DNA from 3 places in the Micromonospora sp. 050-3 genome. Region 2 is predicted to be linked to each of the others. Evidence: riboswitches for the same ligand, from Rfam matches in the RefSeq annotation. Region 2 holds a riboswitch; each other region holds the start of a gene.

Region 1 (6,030 bases), on a different contig from region 2:
ATCAGTCGTCGCCGTTCATGCTGGCCGCCCTCCGGCATCTTCGGAAGATTTTGTACTAACCGACCTTAATGGCGCAGGGGGTGACAGGTCGCCGCATCTGCCCGGTCCGGCGCGGCGCTGAGGGGACGTGGGGCGTTGCCAGCCAGACATCGGTACGGGACGATCGGGCGACCAACGACGGCAGGAGACGGTGTGCTCAGCAGCGATACCTTCAGCTACACCGTCCAGGCCCGGTGCTCACCCGCCGAGGCGGCGGCGTTGCTCAGCGACCTGACCCGGCAGGGCGAGCTGCATCCGCTGATCGTCCGGGTCCGCCGGGTGCCGCCCCGACCCGGCGCCCAGGCCAGCTACACGATCAACGACCAGTTGGCGGCCGGTCCGCTGCGCTTCCGGACCACCTACCACGCGGACGTGCTGATCAGCGAGGCCGACGAGATCGTCATGGTCGCCCGTCAGTGGCCGGCCACCACAGTGCGCAACCACACCCGACTACGCGCCGAACCGGACGGCCTGGTCCGCATCGACGTCGAGATCACCCTGACCGCGCCGACGCCACTGTTCCGGTACGCGTTCCGCCAGGCCCAAGCCGCCCACCTGGCCCTAGCCACCCGCCTGGGCACGGCCCTAGACCGCACCAGCACCCCCCCAAACCCGGCCTGACCCGCCCCGCCGGCTCACGTGCCCAGCCTCGCCCTTGCTCGCCGATCATGGAGTTGTGGTGGGCGACGAAGTTCGTTTATCGGTCTGAACCAGGCACCATTACTCCATGATCGACGGGATGGGGGAGGGGAGATCGCGGGCGGGTTGGGCGGGGGGCGGGACGGCGGCCCCACGGCTTGTAGGTGGACAGCACCGTCGCGATGATCATGAGGCTGGTCGACACCGCCGGCGCGATGACCAGGTCGGCGCGATCCCGTGCGGGCAGGGCAGCGCCGACCACTCCGGCGTGGCGCAGGTTCGGGGTGAGCAGGAACAGCACCAGTCCGACCATCACAGTGGTGAGCACGAGCTTGACCAGCACCCAGCGGTGGCGCAGCAGGCCCCACGGGGTGAGCAGCGAGCTGGCGACTCCGATCAGCCAGACCAGGACGCTCAGCGGCGCGAACAGCACCGTGCCGACCAGGGCCGTGACCGGATAGACCACAGCCGGGTCGGCGCCCCGCTGCACGGCGATGCCGAGGGTGAGCAGCACCAGGTCGGTGCCGAGCCAGCCGAGTGAGGTGACGAGGTGCAGGGTGAGCAGCGCCTTGCGGGTGGTGGGTCGGATCCGAGGCATACCGCGATGCTGCCCGCCGACCGCGGCCGGGTCGTCCGACGAGCGACGACATCAGGGGTACGCCCGGCGACGTAGCCGGGCCCGGACGCACGTGATGCCTGTGAGTCATCACGACGGCTCACAGGCATCACGACGCGTGGGTCAGTAGACCGACAGGTGTACGTGGTTGGTGTGGTCGGTGGACGGGGTGCCGTGCGCCCCGCTGTACGACTTCCACCCGCTGCTGGGCAGCCAGATCTGCCTGTACCAGATCACGTAGAGCACGGCGAGCCGGTCCGCGTTGCGGATGAAGTACGCCGCCAGGTTGTTGCCGTACGTCTTGTCGCCGCCGGTGGCGTTCCCGCCGAAGCCGCCCTTCTGCGCCGCGAAGTCGCACGCCCGGCCCTTCGGGTGTTCACCGGAGCCGCTGGGGCGGTGGCACGAGACGTACCGGGTGAAGCCCGCGGCCTTGGCCTGGTTGAGCGCGTGCAGGGTGCGTGGGGTGATGCAGCCGCTGGCCGGGGTGGGGTCGTTGACGCTGCACGACTCGGAGGGCCAGGAGCCGTCCGAGTTGCGCGGCGCGGCCGTCGCGTTGGCGCTGGAGGTGCCCCGGTTGGAGTCGGTGTCGGCGGTGGTCTGCGGCTTGGGTGTGGTGGCCACGGTCAGGGCCCGTTCGGCCTGGTCCTTGCGCTTGGCCATCACCGCGACCTGCTTGCGCTGTTCGTTGATCTCGCCGTCCAGGGCGACCCGGGTGCGGTTGGCCTTGTCCTTGCTGTTCAGCAGGTCGCGCAGCACCCGGTCCTCGTTGGCCGCCACAGCGTCAAGCGCGGCCGCCCGGTCCATGAAGCCTTCCGGAGTGTTGCTGTTGAGCAGCGCCGACATCGCACCGAGCCGACCGGTGCGGTAGGCCACTTCGGCGATCTCGCCGACCTTGCCGTTGCGCTGGTCGATCTCGACCTCAATGGTCTTCAGCTGGGTGGCGAGTTGCTTCTGCCGTTGCACCGAGGTGTCCAGGGCGCGCTTCGCATCCAGGTAGCCCTTGCTGGCCGCCTCGAGTTGGGCGCGCAAAGCCGGGGTGCCGCCCTCCTCGTCGGAGTCGGGTGCGGCGGCCCGCTGGCCGGTCGGGGGAGCGGCCGAGGCGGTGCCGGCCGGAAGCGCGACGCCGAGGGCGAACATCGCGACGATCAGGGCCGCCAGTCGGGCGGCGGGTGGTCGTGCTGGTGCCACTGCGCATGTCCTTCCGTCAGCCGCCGACCGGGTTAGCTGACGGGTTCGGGACGGAAGATCCCTACCGCTGACGCGGATGCACCCCAGGAACATGGTTCCCCGGTTCGCCCAGCTGGGCGATTAGGCGGCGACCACCACCGGCGCCGGGAGGGCGCCGCCTGGTGGAGGCCGGGACCGAGCCTACCGGTGCCGATGGGGCCGCTGCAGCCAATGTGACGGACGGTGCGTGCGTCACCACGGAAAATTACGACGAAAGTCGAGGAATGCTCCGAAGCCGCACTCACCACTCGATGGAGCCACACGCTCCGGAGGCGGCGCCGGGCTCGATCTGCAACGTCGCGTGCTCGATGCGGAAGTCGTCGTGCAGGGCCGTACGCGCCGCGGTGAGCACCGCACCGACCTCCGCGCCGGGTGCCATGGTCAGGTGAGCGGAGGCCACCTCCATGCCCGAGGTGAGCGTCCAGACGTGCAGGTCGTGCACCTCGACGACACCGGGGACGGCGGCCAGCCGGTCGTGCACGGCGGTCACCTGGAGGTGCTCCGGGGCGGCCTGCACCAGGATGCGGATGGCGGCGCGGGCCAGCCGCCAGGTGCGCGGCAGGATGAACACGCCGATGGCGACCGCTACCAGGGGGTCGGCCCACCACCAGTCGGTGACGGTGATGAGCAGCGCCGCGCCGATGACGCCGAGCGAGCCGAGCAGGTCACCGAGCACCTCCAGGTAAGCGCCCTGGAGGTTGATGCTCTCGCGGGCACCGGCGCGCAGCAGCGCGAAGGCGGCGATGTTCGCGAGCAGGCCGAGCACTGCCACCGCGAGCATCGGGCCGGCGATGACCTGGTGCGGGTCGCCGAAACGGCGGATCGCCTCGATCACCACGTAGATGGCGACGCCGGAGAGCAGGACGGCGTTGGCCAGCGCGGCGAGCACCTCGAGTCGATAGAGCCCGAAGGTGCGCTGCGGGTCGCCGGTGGCCCGCCGGGTCGCCGTGATGGCGGCGAGGGCCATCCCGATGCCGAGCACGTCGGTGAACATGTGCCCGGCGTCGGAGAGCAGGGCGAGCGAGCCGGTGTGCAGGGCGACCACCGCCTCGACCACCATCAGGGTGGCGAGCAGCCCGAATGCCGCCCAGAGTCGACCTCGGTGCTGGTGTGCGGCATTGGCGACGGACCCATGGTGGTGGTCATGACCTGCGCCCACGAGAACCACCTTCCGCCGCTGGTCGGGACCCGGTCAAATATATGTTCACATCGCAATGTGTGCAAGTGTGCGGGCGGCGCCCTCCCGCTGGCGGCAGTCCGCACCTGTCAGCCGGTCGGGTCGATGGTGGTGAGCCGCTGGGTGGCCCGGGAAAGCGCCACGTACAGGGTGCGCACCCCGGCGCCCGGATCCGCCCGGATCTCGCTCGGGGCGACCAGCACCACTCCGTCGTACTCCATGCCCTTGGCCTCGAGGCTGGTCACCACCTGCAACCTCGGCGCGCTGAGCGCGCCGAGCCAACCGGCGACCTCGTCCCGGCGGGGGACCGGCGTGATCACCCCGACCGTGCCTTCCACCTCGGCCAGCAGGCCGGCGGCGGCCTCCACTGTCGCGGTCTCCAACCCCGTCGCGGGCACCACCAGCTCGATCGGCTCGACGCCGGTGGAGCGCACGGCGGTCGGCAGTGGCAGGTCCGGGTAGAGCCGGCGGATCTCCGCCGCCGCCACCGCGAAGATCTCCGCCGAGTTGCGGTAGTTGGTGGTGAGCGTGAAGTCGTGTCGCTTGCGCCGGCCCAGCGCCTGGTCGCGGGCTCGGGTCAGCTCCTCCGGATCGCCGGTCCACGCGGTCTGCGCGGGATCGCCCACAACTGTCCAGGAGGCCAGTCGGCCGCGTCGACCGATCATCCGCCACTGCATCGGCGAGACGTCCTGCGCCTCGTCCACCACCACGTGCGCGTACTCCCGGTAGTCCTCCGGACGCTCCCGGGCCGCCGCGCGGGCCGCCCGCTGCCGTTCACCGAGGGTGCTCAGCTCGCGGACGCCGCCGGCGAGCTGGAACGGATCGCGTCGCGCGCGGGCTGGCTGCGCGGGCTTACCGAGCAGCGCGTCCAACTCGTCGAGCAGCGCCACGTCGGCGATGGTCAGCCCGGCCGAGTCCAGGTTCCGGTACGCGGCGTTGAGCAGCCGGATCTCCGCCGAGGAGAGGATCCCCCCGGCGTACCGGCGCAGTCGATCCGGCTGCGCCAACCAGCCGAGCACGTGCCGGGGGTGCAGCCGAGGCCACCAGGCCTTGAGGAACTCCCGGAACTCCGCCCGCTCGGCGATCTCCGCCTCGAAGGCCGGTTGCTCCGGCAGCCGACCGCTGCTCAGCTCACGGGCCTGCGCCCAGAGCGCGGCGAACACCCCGTCGAAACCGGCCCGGCGCACCTCGTTGCGTCGTGCGCCGCGTTGCAGCGCGCGGTCCCGGATCCGGTCCAGCGCGGCCCGGTCCAGCCGCAGCAGCGTGCCGCGGTAGAGCAGCCGCAGCTCACCCGGGCCGCCCGGCACCGCGTCGCGGGCCGCCCGCTCCAGCACCCGGCGCATCCGCAGTGAGCCCTTCACCGCCGCCACCTCGGGCGGGTCGGGGCGGGTGGCGGTCATCCCAGGGAAGAGGGTGCCCAGCGAGTGCAGGGTCGCGGCGTCCTCACCGAGCGACGGCAGCACGGAGCCGATGTACTCGACGAAGACCGACGACGGGCCGACCACCAGGATGCCGCCGCCGGCGTAGCGGCTGCGGTCGGAATACAGCAGGAACGCGGCCCGGTGCAGGGCGACAGCGGTCTTGCCGGTGCCGGGGCCGCCCGCGACGATCGTCACCCCGGAGCCGGGCGAACGGATCGCCTCGTCCTGCTCCCGCTGGATGGTCGCCACGATGTCGCGCATGCCCCGGCCGGTGGCCTTGGAGAGGGTGGCCAGCAATGCGCCGTCACCGACGACGGTCATGCCCTCCGGGGCTGCCGTCGGGTCGAGCAGGTCGTCCTCGATCCGGGTGACCCGCTCGGCGCGGGACTGGATGGTGCGGCGCCGCACCACGTCCAGCGGCTGCGCCGGGGTGGCCTGGTAGAAGGCGGCGGCGGCCGGCGCGCGCCAGTCGACGACAAGCGTGACGGCGTTCTCGTCGCGGATCCCCAGTCGCCCGACGTGCAGCACCTGACGGTCGCGCAGGTCCAGCCGGCCGAAGACCAGCCCCTCGTGCTCGGCGTCCAGGGTGTGCCGCCGCTGCGCCGCGTGGAAGACCATCGCGTCGCGCTCGACCAGGGAGCCGTGCGTGCCCACCCGGGCCATCCGGTAACCGTCACGCTCGGCGCGGACGGCCGACTGCCGCAGCTCGACCAGTCGGGCGTACACCCGGTCGAGGTGTCGTTGCTCGACGGCGATCTCCTGCTCCAGGCCGGTCTGGTCGGTCAACGCACGCTCCTTCAGAGGTCGCCGGCAGGCGGCGGGAACCGCGCGGGCCAACCGAGAAGAGTACGGCCCTGGGCCCGACCCGCCGCGCCCGAGGTGCGCGAACGTACTCAGGCACCCGCCTCGGC
Region 2 (6,030 bases):
ACGCGGACGTGCGGGGTCGGCGCTCGCCGTGGCGGTCCCGGCCGCTGGTCTGGCTCGGTGAGGTCTCGTTCGCGTTCTACCTGGTGCACGTGCTGGTGATGACGAGCGTGCTGCGCTGGAGCGGAACCTGGGGGATCGGCTTCGCGGGCTGGCGTGGCCCGGCCGTGGTGTTCGGCTTCCTGGCGGCGACCCTGATCCTCGCCGGGCTGTTGCACCGCTTCGTCGAAACCCCGATGATGCGCCGGCTCGCGCCGCGCCGTGCGGCCCGTCCGGCGCCCGTTCCCCGACAACGCGCGGCCGGCGACGATGGCGCGCGAGACCTCGGAAGCAGCGCCCGCGGTGAGGTCGACGGACCTGCCGGCGCTGTCGGTCAGACCGGCGCTCGATCAACGTACGTCGACCTGAGCTGACAGCGTCCACCCTGGTCAAAGGGGTCGGCGCGGCGTAGTTCGACACGCCCGTGGTCGGTGCGCCAGGCTCGGCGCGACGGTAGCGTGGGGACGTGCTTCCGGTCGCGTTCACCTGTCCGCTGTGGTGGGTGGCGCGCTGGGCGACTCGGGTGCTGACCAGCCTCGCCGTCGTCGCGGCCCTGGCGCTCGGCGCAGGCCCGGCCACGGCCGCCTCGTCAACGCCCGGCCCGGTGCCAACGTCGAGTGCGGTGTCGGCCTCGGTCGCCGCCGGGTCGCTGGCGGCCTCCTGCTGGCTCGCCGGAGCACCCGGTGCGGCCCGCCCGGCCCCGGCGATACCTCCGGAGGTCACCGAGGAGCCGGTCCCGACCTGGTCGGTCGACATGCCGGTGGCGCTCCCCGGCGATCAGGGCACCATCGCGTCCGGCGTGCTGTCGGTCCGCGCTGCCGAATCTGACCGGCTGCCCCTCGTCGACGGTCCGAGCGGTCGGGCTTCCCGGGCCCCACCCGGGCGCTGAGCCACCGGGACGACCGTCCCGTCACCGCGCCCTGTCGACCCACAGCTCCCGGACCCGCCGACCCGTGGCCCACAGTGGCCCGTTGGCCGGCGCGGCTCCCCATCGCACTGCTCTCTCCCCGAGGTGCCGACCATGGAGACCGTCGTCTTCTACCAGTTCGTAACCGAGGTGCCGCAGGCCGCCGCCATCTGGTCGACGCTGTTCCTGCTGACCCTGGGCCTGCTCACCGTGCTGGCCGCCCGCCCCGAACGGGACCGGCCCACTGACGACCCGCTCCCGGCCGGGCCCACTCCTCGGGAGCTGGCCGCCGCCGAGGCCGTCGACCTGCGCCGCTACGCCGAGGAGGTGGCCGTCGCCGCGGCCGGCGCGGCCACCACCGCCAAGCGGTGGCGCGCCGCCTGGCTGACCGCTCAGGAGCAGCTGGAGCGGGCCTGGATCGGGTACGACGAGGCGGACACCGCCACGCGCCGCTTCGCGGGCGTCGGGACACTGCCCACCCCACAGACCCCGCACACCCCCGCCGAGTACGCCGCCCGGGAACGCTATCTGCACCGAGCGGCGATGGCGGCGTACTGGCGGGGCGACCTGACCATGGCACAGCTCGGCGACGTGTTCGGGCACCGGCGCGGCTGGGATCCCCGGCGACACCCGGTCGAGCAGGAGGTGCTGATCAGCCGGGTGATCCGGGATGCGCGGCTGGCCGACTACCAGGTGGCCGCCGACCGTGAGCGGGCCGCCTGGCGCGACGCGGAGTTGGCCGCCGAGTCGGCTCGTGCCCTCGCCGAGGAGGCGTACGCGGCGGCGGCCCGGCTCCGCCCCGCCCCGGTGCCCGCGCGTCGGACGGTGGCCGGGGCGTTGCGTCCCGCCGTCGTGGCACTGTGGCGCCCGGCCCGGGTGGGTTGAGCCCAATCCGTGATGTGAGGCCGGTCACCCCATTGCGAAATCGGACGTGCGGCGCGATCGGCGGCATTGTTCCCGCGATTGTGGTCGCGTTCTTTGCGGCCTGTCCGGTTGTCGCCCGTAGGCGTCACCGCAACCGGTTGTCCCATCGAGTCACATCATCGGCAATACGCGCAGAAATTGTCGCGCCAATTGGGGTTTACGCAGGTGAACCTGGCTTGGCAGGGCGCTGAGACGCCAGTAGTGTCGTCTCGTCCGGTGCGGTAACCGATCGCAAGACGCGACGCCGCATCGACCCGCTTAATCGTGATCAACGAGCCGGGGACCCATCAGTAAGTCTGGGGTGAATCCGCGAGCCACGGCCCGCGGTAGGGCGATCTTCCCGCCCGAATCCGTCAGCTAACCCGGTAGGCGGTGTCGGAAGGAGTCCCGTCCTCGTGCAGCACCTTTCCACCCCTCGGTTGTTCCCTCGCCTCCACGGCGCGGCGGTGCACCCGCTCATTCGTCCAGTGACGGTGAGCTGACCCCCGGGTCATCGCCTTTCCCGCCCGGCCGCGCCGGGCGTTCCCCTGAGCGGTTCACCATCCGCGGACCACGGTCCGCGCGCTGGCGCCTGCCCGGATGCCGGTCCGGCCCCGGTGTGCCGCTCTCCCCCCGACCCGTGGAGGACCCCGTGAAGCACACCCTGAAGCGTCAGCTCCGCCGCCTCGCCACCGAGCGCCCGTACCAGATCGTCGCCGCGTCCGCCGCGGCCCTCGCGATCGCCACCACCACCGGCGCCCTGCTCACCACTGCCGACGACGCCCCGGCCGGCCAGCGCACCGCGACCACTGTCGCCGAGATGCGCAGCGACGTCGCCGCCTCCCGCGGCGATGTCCGGGACGCGTCCCCCTCGGCCAGCGCCGCGCCGACCACCGCCGCCCCGGCCACCAGCGCCGCGTCCCCCGCGGCCAAGGCCAGCAGCAACCCTGACCTGACCCGCAAGCCGCAGCCGCCGAAGCCGCCCGCGACCAAGGTGCTCGACTACGACTACGAGGCGCAGAACACCTACTACAACTGCGGTCCGGCGGCCACCCGCAACGCGCTCAGCGCCGCTGGCATCGACCGCACCCAGGAGGAGCTCGGCGCCGAGCTGGGCACCACCGAGATGGGCACCAACTCGGCCGAGGACACCACCCGGGTGCTCAACGCCGAGGTGAAGGGCTCCCCGTACCGGACCCGGATGTTCCTCGGCGCGCCCAGCCCGGCTCAGATGGACCGGCTCCAGGCCGACGTGGTGAAGGCCATCACCGACGGGCGGGGCGTGGTGGCCAACGTCGTCGGGGACGCCACCGACACCGACGGCAGCTGGCACTCCTACGGTGGCGGGCACTACATCGCCGTCGTGGGCTACAAGGACAACGGTCGCACCGTGCGGATCGCCGACTCGGCGAACCCGGCCGACCCGTCGTACTGGATCACCACGATCGACCTGGCCAACTGGATCGCCAGCCGGGGCTACTCCGCCTGACCCGGGCACACTGACCGCCGCGGGCGCCGTCCTCCACAAGGGGCCGGCGCCCGCGGCGTTTGTCCGCGCGGTCCGCCGTAACCGTCATCGACGGCTCTCGTACCAGGCCGTGAACCATGGGAGACTGCGGCCGTGGTGGAGAAAACGGGTGGTCACGCCGGCCGCAGGCCGGTCCTGCTGCTGCTGCACGGCATGGGGGCGACCGGGGACGTGTGGTTGCCCTGGGCGCCGTACCTCGAGCAGCACTGGCCCGGGCGGTGGCTGGCACCGGACCTCGCCGGCCACGGCTGGGCGTCGCCGCTGCCGTCGTACTCCTTCGTGGGCTTCGCCCAGCAGATCGCGCAGGCACTCGCTCCCGACGACCGGCTGGTGGTGCTCGGGCACTCGCTGGGTGGGGTGGTCGGCCTGGCGCTGGCCGCCCGCGAGGCCGGGACGCCGGTGGACGCTGTGGTCGGGCTGGGCATCAAGGCGCTCTGGTCACCCGCTGAGCTGACCCGCGCCGCCGAGGTCGCCGCCCGCCCGGTGAGCTGGTTCGCCAGCCGCACCGAAGCGGCGCGCCGCTACCTGCGGGTCGCCGGGCTGGCCGGCTTGGTCTCGCCCGACCACCCGGTGGTGGACGCCGGGCTGCGCCAGGTCGACGGCCGGTGGCGCCTCGCCATGGACCCGGCCGCCTTCGCCGTCGGCGAGCCCGACCTGGCCGCGCTGCTGGCGGCGACCGACGTGCCGGTGGTGCTGGCGCGCGGCGAGAACGACCCGATGGTCACCGACGAACAGCTCAAGGAGTACGGCGTACCGGTCGCCACCCTCCCCGGCCTCGGGCATAACGCGCACGTGGAGGACCCGGCCGCAGTGCTGGCGTTGCTCGACCCGTATCGCTGAGCGGCTACGCCGGTGTGGACGCGGTCAGTGTCTCGGCCGGTGCCAGCTCCCGGCGGGCGGCGGTCAGGAACGCCTCGGCGTACGACTCGGCCGGGAAGTCACCCAGGTAGCGGCGGCGGGTGGCCCAGCGGGCCTCGGCCAGCGGGTCGGTGTCCAGCAGCGCGGTCAGCACCTCGTCCACGTTGGACATGTCCCGGCGCAGCACGTAACCCGACCCGGCCAGCGGGAACCGCTCCACGAACCGGTCGCCCTCGTCGCCCATGTCGGCGACCGCGTACGGCTTGCCGGAGTAGAGGAAATCCGAGATCACGCCGGACACGTCGGAAACCAGCGCGTCGGCGGAGTTGACGCACTCGGTCAGGCTCAGCTCCCGAGCCGCCGCGCCGACCACGTGCTGGCGGCCGGTGCGGGCCCGGTCGGCGACGAGCAGCTCGGTCAGGCGGCCCAGTTGGCGGGCCGATGCCGGGTTCTGCGCGGTGTACGGATGGGCCCGCAGGATCACCGTCGCGCCGCGCTCCAACAGTCGGCGCAACAGTTTGTCGGCCACCGGCAGCGAGCAGTAGTCGGCGTCGGCGTGGTGCCCGGTCCAGGTCGGCGTGTAGAGCACCGTCGGGTGCGCCAACCCTCGCGCGGGCTCCGGGCGTACCTCGATCGACTCGACCTGCGGGCGACCCACCACCACGAACTTGTCCGCCGGGATCTGCACTCCGGCGCGGGCGTACCTGTCGATCGCCGCCTGCCCGGCCACGAAGATCCGGTCGAAGATCCCCGACACCGGGTTGGCGCTCGGCGCCTTGTCGCTGTCGCCGTGGTGCAGCTGGATGTGGGTGAGCTGGGTGAAGCGGACGCAGTGGCTGTTCTTCGCACCGTGGTTGACGTAGAACGCCGCCCGCAGGCTCGGCACCAACGCCTCGTCCATGGCCGCCAGGGTGGGGCAGTAGACCACCGGTACGTCGGTGGCCGCCGCGATCGGAGCCAGGAACTCCGGCTCACGCAGCACGACCAGGAACGGTCGGCCGATCCGTTCCAGGTACGGCAGCCACATGGTGACCTGGTATTCCGAGCCGGGAGGCGCGGAGAAGTAGAGCAGGAACTCCGGCTGGTGCCGGCGCAGCGCGGCGGCCACCGACCCGCCACCGGCTCGCGGCCGGAACCGCCGCCGGGCCAGCTCCAGCGCGACCGCCCCGGCGCCCGCGCCGACCAGCAGGCTGGCGGCCAGCGCCACACCGGCCGGCAGGGCGAGCGCGGCGGCGAGCGCCAGGGCGGCGAGCAGCCCGAGCAGAGCCGTGCCGAGCCGGTCGGTGATCAGCGGCGTCCAGGCGCGTACCCGCAGATTTGCCGCCCGGATCTCCAGACTGCCGGCGGTGCGCAGGGGCCCCACCAGCAGCACCAGCCCCAGCAGGACCAGCCCGGTGGCGACCAGCGCGAGGTTGAGCCCGCCGTCCAACCGCCGGGAGTAACCGACCAGGATCGCCGCGGCGATCAACGCGGTCTCCGCCACCAGGTCGGCGCTGGGCCGGATCCGCTGTTCGGCGGCCGAGGCGGCCAGCGCGGCGACGGCCAACGCCAGCCCCCAGCCGGTGGCGCCGGTCAGCGCCAGCACGACAAAGGCCAGCACGGCCAACCCGGTGGTCAGGCACCGGGCGGCCAGCTTTCGGACCAGGTCGCCGCGCATGTCGCTCCGTTCGTGGTTCCGCAGCCGCCGGGGTCAGTTGGCGGACGTCGCGCCGGCTGGCGTCTCGAACCGACCGGACCCGGACTGGGCCGGCACGCTCGGCGTGGGCCCGTCGCCGGGTGCCCGGCGTACGTCGATCAC
Region 3 (6,030 bases), 1.6 Mb from region 2:
GGCGGCCAGCCGGGTCCGCAGCGGACCACCGACCGGGCCACCGCGCTCAACGAGCCGACCCGGGCGTATGCCGAGCTGGTCGCCGGCAACCGGCGCTTCGTCGATGGCGCACCACGCCACCCCAACCAGGACGCCGGGCACCGGGCCGCCGTGGCCGACGGACAACATCCGTTCGCGGTGATCGTCGGCTGCTCCGACTCACGGCTGGCCGCCGAGATCATCTTCGACCGGGGTCTGGGCGACCTGTTCGTGATTCGCACCGCCGGGCACACCGCCGGTCCTGAGGTGCTCGGCAGCGTCGAGTACGCGGTGACAGTGCTCGGCACCCCGCTGGTGGTGGTGCTCGGCCACGACTCGTGCGGTGCGGTGCAGGCCGCCCGGGAGTCCGCCGCGACCGGTACCGCACCGAGTGGCCATCTGCGCGCTGTGGTCGACGCCGTGCTGCCCAGCCTGCGCCGGGCCGAGGCCGAGGGCGTGGACGACATCGACGGCATCGTCGACATCCACATCGCCCAGACCGTCGAGACGTTGCTCGGGCAGTCCCCGGTGCTGGCCGACGAGGTGGAGCGGGGGCGGTGCGCGGTGGTGGGGGTGTCCTACCGACTCGCCGCCGGAGCGGTGCGCCCGGTGGCCGCTGTGCCAGCTGGCTTCGCGACGTTGGAGACCCCGGCCGGATCGCCCGAGTCGACCGACCAGGCCGCGGCTGCCACCGTCTGACGCGACGAGGGCCGCTCCGCGTCACGCGGAACGGCCCTCGACGGAGATCGTGCGGGTCAGAGCAGCGACATGTGGACGTGGTCGGTGTGGTTCGACGGCCCGCTGTACGAACTCCAGCCGGTGGCCGGGAACCAGATCTGCCGGTTCCAGATCACGTAGTAGATGCCGAGCCGGTCGGCGTTACGGATGAGGAACGCGGCGACGTTGTTGCCGTACGTCCTGGTGTCGTTGTTGTGCCACGGGGCGAACCCGCTCTTCTGTAGCGACCAGTCGCAGGCGCGGCCCTTCGGGTGCTCCCACGGCCCGCCGGAGCGGTAGCAGCCCACGAACCGGTTGAAGCCGGCCGCCTTGACCTCCTTGTACGCGTGCAGCGTGCGGGCGGTGACGCAGCCGGACGTGGTGGGGTCCTTTTCGCTGCACGACTGGGGCTTCCAGTCACCGTCGGCCGTGCGACCCGGGCCGATCTTCGCGACCTTGGAGGTGGCGTCCACCAGGCCGCCGGTGAAGCCCTTCCCGCCGACGAGGGAGAGCGCCTTGTCGGCCTCGCTCTTGCGCTTCGCCATCAGGGCGGTCTGTTTCTGCTGCTCGCGGACCTCGGTGTCGAGGGCCAGCTTGGCCTGCTCGGCGCGGGCCTTCACCTCGTTGACCTCGGAGAGCTTCTTCTCGTTGACCATGTTCATCTCGTCGAGCATCCCGGCGCGCTGGACGAACGAGTCGGGCGCATCGCTCTCCAGCAGCATCGCGACCGCGCCGATCCGGCCGGTCCGGTACGCCTGGGCGGCGATCTGCCCGACCTGCGGGGCCAACGCGTCCAGGTCGGCCTTGGCCCGGTTGACCTCCGCGGCCAACTCGCCCTGCCGCTTCTTGGACTTGTCCAGCTTGGACTTTGCGGCGGAATAGTCGCGGTTGGCCTGCTCGATGACGTCGTTGAGCAGCTTGGGCTCGCCGTCCTCCTCGTGCCCCGAGGGTGTGGGGTTCGTCGGGGCGGCGTGCGCCGGCAGCGGCCCGGCGAGCACTGTCAGTGCGGCGATCACGGCCACCACGGGAGTCAACCAGCGGCGTAGGGGTGCCGTCACAATGTTCCCTTCCGTCGACCGCCGACCGGGTTAGCTGACGGGTTCGGGGCGGAAGTGGCCCCTACCGCTGACGCGGATTCACCCCAGGTACCTGGGTCCCCGGCTCGCCGGTTGGCGATTGGGCGGTGGCACCGCAGGCGCCGCTTCGCGCCTTCATCGGTAACCGGCAGCGAGGTTACCCGAGAGTCGACCAGGTGAGCTACGCCTGGATGCCGACCAAAAGCGTCATTTCGCCATAGCGTTGAGTGACCAGTGACGCGGTTCTCAGGGTGGATGCCCGATCTGGTCACGCTGAGGAGTGTCACCATGCCGTATCCGTGCTCCTGTTCGACTCCGGCCACCGGTCGGTGGCCTTGGATGGGGGTGCGGTCCGCGTCTGGTCCGGCTCGTCGGAGCCGGCCGTTCGCGGTGAGATGAGTGCGGCCAGTGCCTCGCTGCGGTCCGGCTCGGGCCGGGACGCCGGAGCGTCGGTGGACGCCGTGGCAGCCGTGGCAGCCGTACGCCCGGCGGCGGTCACCACAGCGGCCAGCCCGGTGGTCAGCGGCACGGCGGCGATCAGGCCGAGGGTGGCGACCGCGCTGCGGACGATCTCCTGCGCGAGGAACTCACTGGTGAGGATCTGCCCGATCGGCCGCGCGTCGGCGGTGAGCAGGAGCAGCAGGGGCAGTGACGCGCCCGCGTACGCCAGCACGATGGTGTTGACAGTGGAGGCGATGTGCGCGCGGCCGACCCGGGTGGCCGCCCGGTACAGCTGCAAGCGCGTCAGCCCGGGGTTGGCGTTCGCCAGTTCGGTGACGGTGGCCGCCTGGGTGACCGTCACGTCGTCGAGCACCCCGAGCGAGCCGATGATGATCCCGGCGAGCAGCAGACCGTGCAGGTCCACGTCGCCCTGGAACATCGACAGGGTGGTGGCGTCCTCGCTGCCGAAGCCGGTGAGGTGGGTCGCGGCCGTGGCGATGGTGGCGAGCACGCCGGTCAGCACCAGGCTGCCCAGGGTGCCGAGCACCGCGACCGAGGTCTGTGCGGTGACCCCGTGGGTCAGATAGAGCACCACGAACATGATCAGGGCCGCGCCGACCACCGCCACCAGCAGCGGTGACCTGCCGGCGCTGATGCCCGGCAGCACGAAGCTGAGCAGGATGGCGAAGCTGGCTGCCAGCCCGGCGAGCGCGGCCAGACCTCGCCACCGACCGAACGCGACGATCGCGGCCGCGAAGATCACCGCCAGCCACACCATCGGGGTGCCGCGTTGGTGCTCGGCGATGTTCCAGTTGCTGGTGGTGGGATCGGTCGGGTCGGCCAGCTCGACCAGGATGACCTCGTCGCCGACCTCGACCCGGGGTGCGCCGGGCCCGTCGGGCACCGGTGTCCGTACCTGCTGGCCGGCGGTCGGCCCGTCGTCCACCAGGACGTCGACAGTGCCGCACCGCCCGTCGCCGACCCTCGGTGTGCCCTCGGGGGCCGACGGCACCGGCGGGCACGGCTCGCTCACCACCCGGGTGACCGTCCCGGGGTAACGCGGCACGTCCGCACCACCATCGGTCTGCGGTGACCCGCCGCGTGGCCAGAGCAGCACTGCGGCCAGCACGGTCGCGACGAAGAGGGGTACCACCGTCACGACGAGGATCCGTCGCACCCGTGGTGGGGCGGACGGAGCAGGGTGACTGTGGTCGGCGGCCAAGGCGAGACTCCCAACGATCCGGTGCGGGATACGGGTCAGCGGGCCGGGCGGTTCACCGTTGCGGGGGAAACGCTGCGGACGGTGCGGCGGATCGCTGCCTGACGACCACTTGATCACGGACGGTCAGTGCTCGGCCCGGTCGGCCGGGGGCGACGCCACGAGGTGGCGGCGCCGGTGCGCGACTGTGCAGCGGCATACGGAGAGCCATCGTGGGAGATGCTAGCCAGCCCTCCTGGGGGTTGCAGGTCGTGGCGGAGTGTCGGGTACTCGAACCGCCCGCGTGGCGGCCCGGCGGTCAGCCGCGCTTCATGAGCCGGCCGACCGCCGCCATCATCTCGGTGGCCATCTCGTCGGCCCGACCTTCGGCGGCGCCCTCGTGCATGCAGTGCCGGGCGTGACCGTCGAGCAACCCGAGGGCCACCTTGTCGAGGGCGGCCTGGATGGCGGAGATCTGGGTGAGCACGTCGATGCAGTAGCGGTCGTCGTCGACCATCTTCTCGATGCCCCGGACCTGCCCCTCGACGCGGCGGAGCCGCGCGAGCAGCTGGTCCTTGCTGGCGGTGTATCCGCGGATCGGGGTGGGTGCGGTCATGTCGACCAGGATAGCTTACCCCCAGGGGGTATGGTACGGTCGTGTTCTGGTGGGATACCCCCACCGGGTACCGGTACCGCAAAGGAGACGATTCAATGGTCGACACGACGTACCAGGTGCAGGGCATGACCTGCGGGCACTGCGTCAGCGCGGTCAGCGCCGAGGTCGGCGCCATCGCGGGGGTGCGCGACGTCCAGGTCGACCTCGCGGCCGGCCGGGTCACGGTCAGCAGCGATCAGCCGCTGGACACCGCTGTTGTCCGGGCCGCGGTTGACGAGGCCGGCTACGACCTCGTCGACGCGTGATCGGCGGGCCGGCGTGCGTACTGTGACGAGACTGGCCGGGTTCGCCGTCGGCCTCGCGGCGGTCTTCGGCACGACGTACGGGATCGGCCGGGTCGTCGACCGCGCCCCGGTGGTCGAGGGCCGGCACGACGGCGACGCCGCCCACGCGACGGGCGAGCACGACGAGACGGCCGCCCGGCTTCCCGGCGGGCTGCTCGTCTCCGACCGGGGCTACACCCTCGAACCGCTCGACGCCCCTGCCGACGAGTTCGCCTTCCGGATCGCCGGGCCGGACGGTCAACCGGTCACCCGGTACGACGTGGCGCACGACAAGCAGATGCACCTGATCGTCGCCCGACGGGACCTCTCCGGCTTCCGTCACGTCCACCCCGAGTTGGCTCCGGACGGCACCTGGCGGGTCGACACCCCGCTGACCGGCCCCGGGCAGTGGCGGGCGTTCGCCGACTTCGCCCCGACCGGTGGCGAGCCACTGACCCTCGGCGTGGACGTGACAGTCCCCGGCGAGCTGACCGAACGGCCGTTGCCCGCCCCGGCGACCAGCACCACCGTCGACGGCTACACGGTCACCCTGACCGGTGTGCCGCAGCCCGGCCGCACGTCGTCGCTGACCCTGACCGTCAGCCGGGGCGGGCAGCCGGTTACCGACCTGGAGCCCTACCTGGGCGCGTACGGGCACCTGGTGGCGCTGCGCCGGGGCGATCTGGCCTACCTGCACGTGCACCCGGACGGGACGCCCGGCGATGGGCGCACCCGGCCCGGTCCGGCCGTCACCTTCCTCGCCGAGGTGCCCTCGGCCGGCAGCTACCGCCTCTACCTCGACTTTCAACACGGCGGCCGGGTGCACACCGCCGAGTTCACAGTGGTCGCCGGCGCTGCCCCGACCGGAGACGCCCCCACCCCGAGCGGACCCGCACCGACCGGCGGGGCCGACCACGGCACCCCCGGGCACGGACACAACTGACGGGACCAGACGATGACCACCACCAGCAGCAGACCGCTGCCCGAGGCGCCGAACCGGATCGAACTGGCGATCGGCGGGATGACCTGCGCCGCGTGCGCCGCCCGGATCGAGAAGAAGCTCAACCGGATGGACGGGGTGAGCGCCACCGTCAACTACGCCACCGAGAAGGCGACCGTCCGGTACGCCGACGGCGTCACACCGGACGACCTGATCGGGACGGTGCAGAAGACCGGTTACACAGCGGCGTTGCCGGCCCCGCCCAGCACGGAACCTCCGGTGGACCCGTTGCGGGGGCCGCGTACCCGGCTCTGGGTGTCGGTGGTCCTGAGCGTGCCGGTGGTCCTGCTGGCCATGGTCCCGGCCTGGCAGTTCGACTACTGGCAGTGGCTGTCGCTGACCCTGGCCGCCCCGGTGGTGGTCTGGGGTGGGCTGCCGTTCCACCGCGCCGCCTGGACCAACCTGCGGCACGGCGCAGCCACCATGGACACGCTGGTGTCGCTCGGCACCCTGGCCGCGTTCGGCTGGTCGCTCTGGGCGCTCTTCCTCGGTGACGCGGGGATGCCCGGGATGACGCACCCGTTCCGCTTCGACATCACCCGGACCGACGGCGCCGGCAACATCTACCTGGAGGCGGCCGCCGGGGTCACCGTGTTCATCCTGGCCGGCCGCTATTTCGAGGCCAGGTCCAAGCGGACCGC

The links. Region 2 has a riboswitch for cyclic di-AMP ahead of ACLJOK_RS26220 (C39 family peptidase). Riboswitches for the same ligand answer to the same signal wherever they lie in the genome.
Region 1: another riboswitch for cyclic di-AMP. It lies ahead of ACLJOK_RS01225 (coiled-coil domain-containing protein); the one in region 2 lies ahead of ACLJOK_RS26220 (C39 family peptidase).
Region 3: another riboswitch for cyclic di-AMP. It lies ahead of ACLJOK_RS18610 (coiled-coil domain-containing protein); the one in region 2 lies ahead of ACLJOK_RS26220 (C39 family peptidase).

Annotation. Positions count from the first base shown of each region.
Region 1 covers NZ_JAJPVX010000001.1:249,857-255,886, forward strand. The annotation lists gene ACLJOK_RS01210 (1-phosphofructokinase family hexose kinase) at 1-2, opposite strand, end outside; gene ACLJOK_RS01215 (SRPBCC family protein) at 193-660, shown strand; gene ACLJOK_RS01220 (hypothetical protein) at 737-1,276, opposite strand; gene ACLJOK_RS01225 (coiled-coil domain-containing protein) at 1,418-2,482, opposite strand; cyclic di-AMP (ydaO/yuaA leader) riboswitch at 2,488-2,619, opposite strand; gene ACLJOK_RS01230 (cation diffusion facilitator family transporter) at 2,763-3,680, opposite strand; gene ACLJOK_RS01235 (HelD family protein) at 3,788-5,905, opposite strand; gene ACLJOK_RS01240 (alpha/beta fold hydrolase) at 6,013-6,030, opposite strand, start outside.
Region 2 covers NZ_JAJPVX010000002.1:2,423,107-2,429,136, forward strand. The annotation lists gene ACLJOK_RS26205 (acyltransferase family protein) at 1-410, shown strand, start outside; gene ACLJOK_RS26210 (hypothetical protein) at 503-925, shown strand; gene ACLJOK_RS26215 (hypothetical protein) at 1,058-1,828, shown strand; cyclic di-AMP (ydaO/yuaA leader) riboswitch at 2,113-2,254, shown strand; gene ACLJOK_RS26220 (C39 family peptidase) at 2,487-3,335, shown strand; gene ACLJOK_RS26225 (alpha/beta hydrolase) at 3,468-4,214, shown strand; gene ACLJOK_RS26230 (CDP-glycerol glycerophosphotransferase family protein) at 4,219-5,889, opposite strand; gene ACLJOK_RS26235 (D-ribitol-5-phosphate cytidylyltransferase) at 5,923-6,030, opposite strand, start outside.
Region 3 covers NZ_JAJPVX010000002.1:779,513-785,542, forward strand. The annotation lists gene ACLJOK_RS18605 (carbonic anhydrase) at 1-717, shown strand, start outside; gene ACLJOK_RS18610 (coiled-coil domain-containing protein) at 774-1,793, opposite strand; cyclic di-AMP (ydaO/yuaA leader) riboswitch at 1,798-1,928, opposite strand; gene ACLJOK_RS18615 (YibE/F family protein) at 2,095-3,474, opposite strand; gene ACLJOK_RS18620 (metal-sensitive transcriptional regulator) at 3,770-4,066, opposite strand; gene ACLJOK_RS18625 (heavy-metal-associated domain-containing protein) at 4,162-4,371, shown strand; gene ACLJOK_RS18630 (hypothetical protein) at 4,385-5,332, shown strand; gene ACLJOK_RS18635 (heavy metal translocating P-type ATPase) at 5,345-6,030, shown strand, end outside.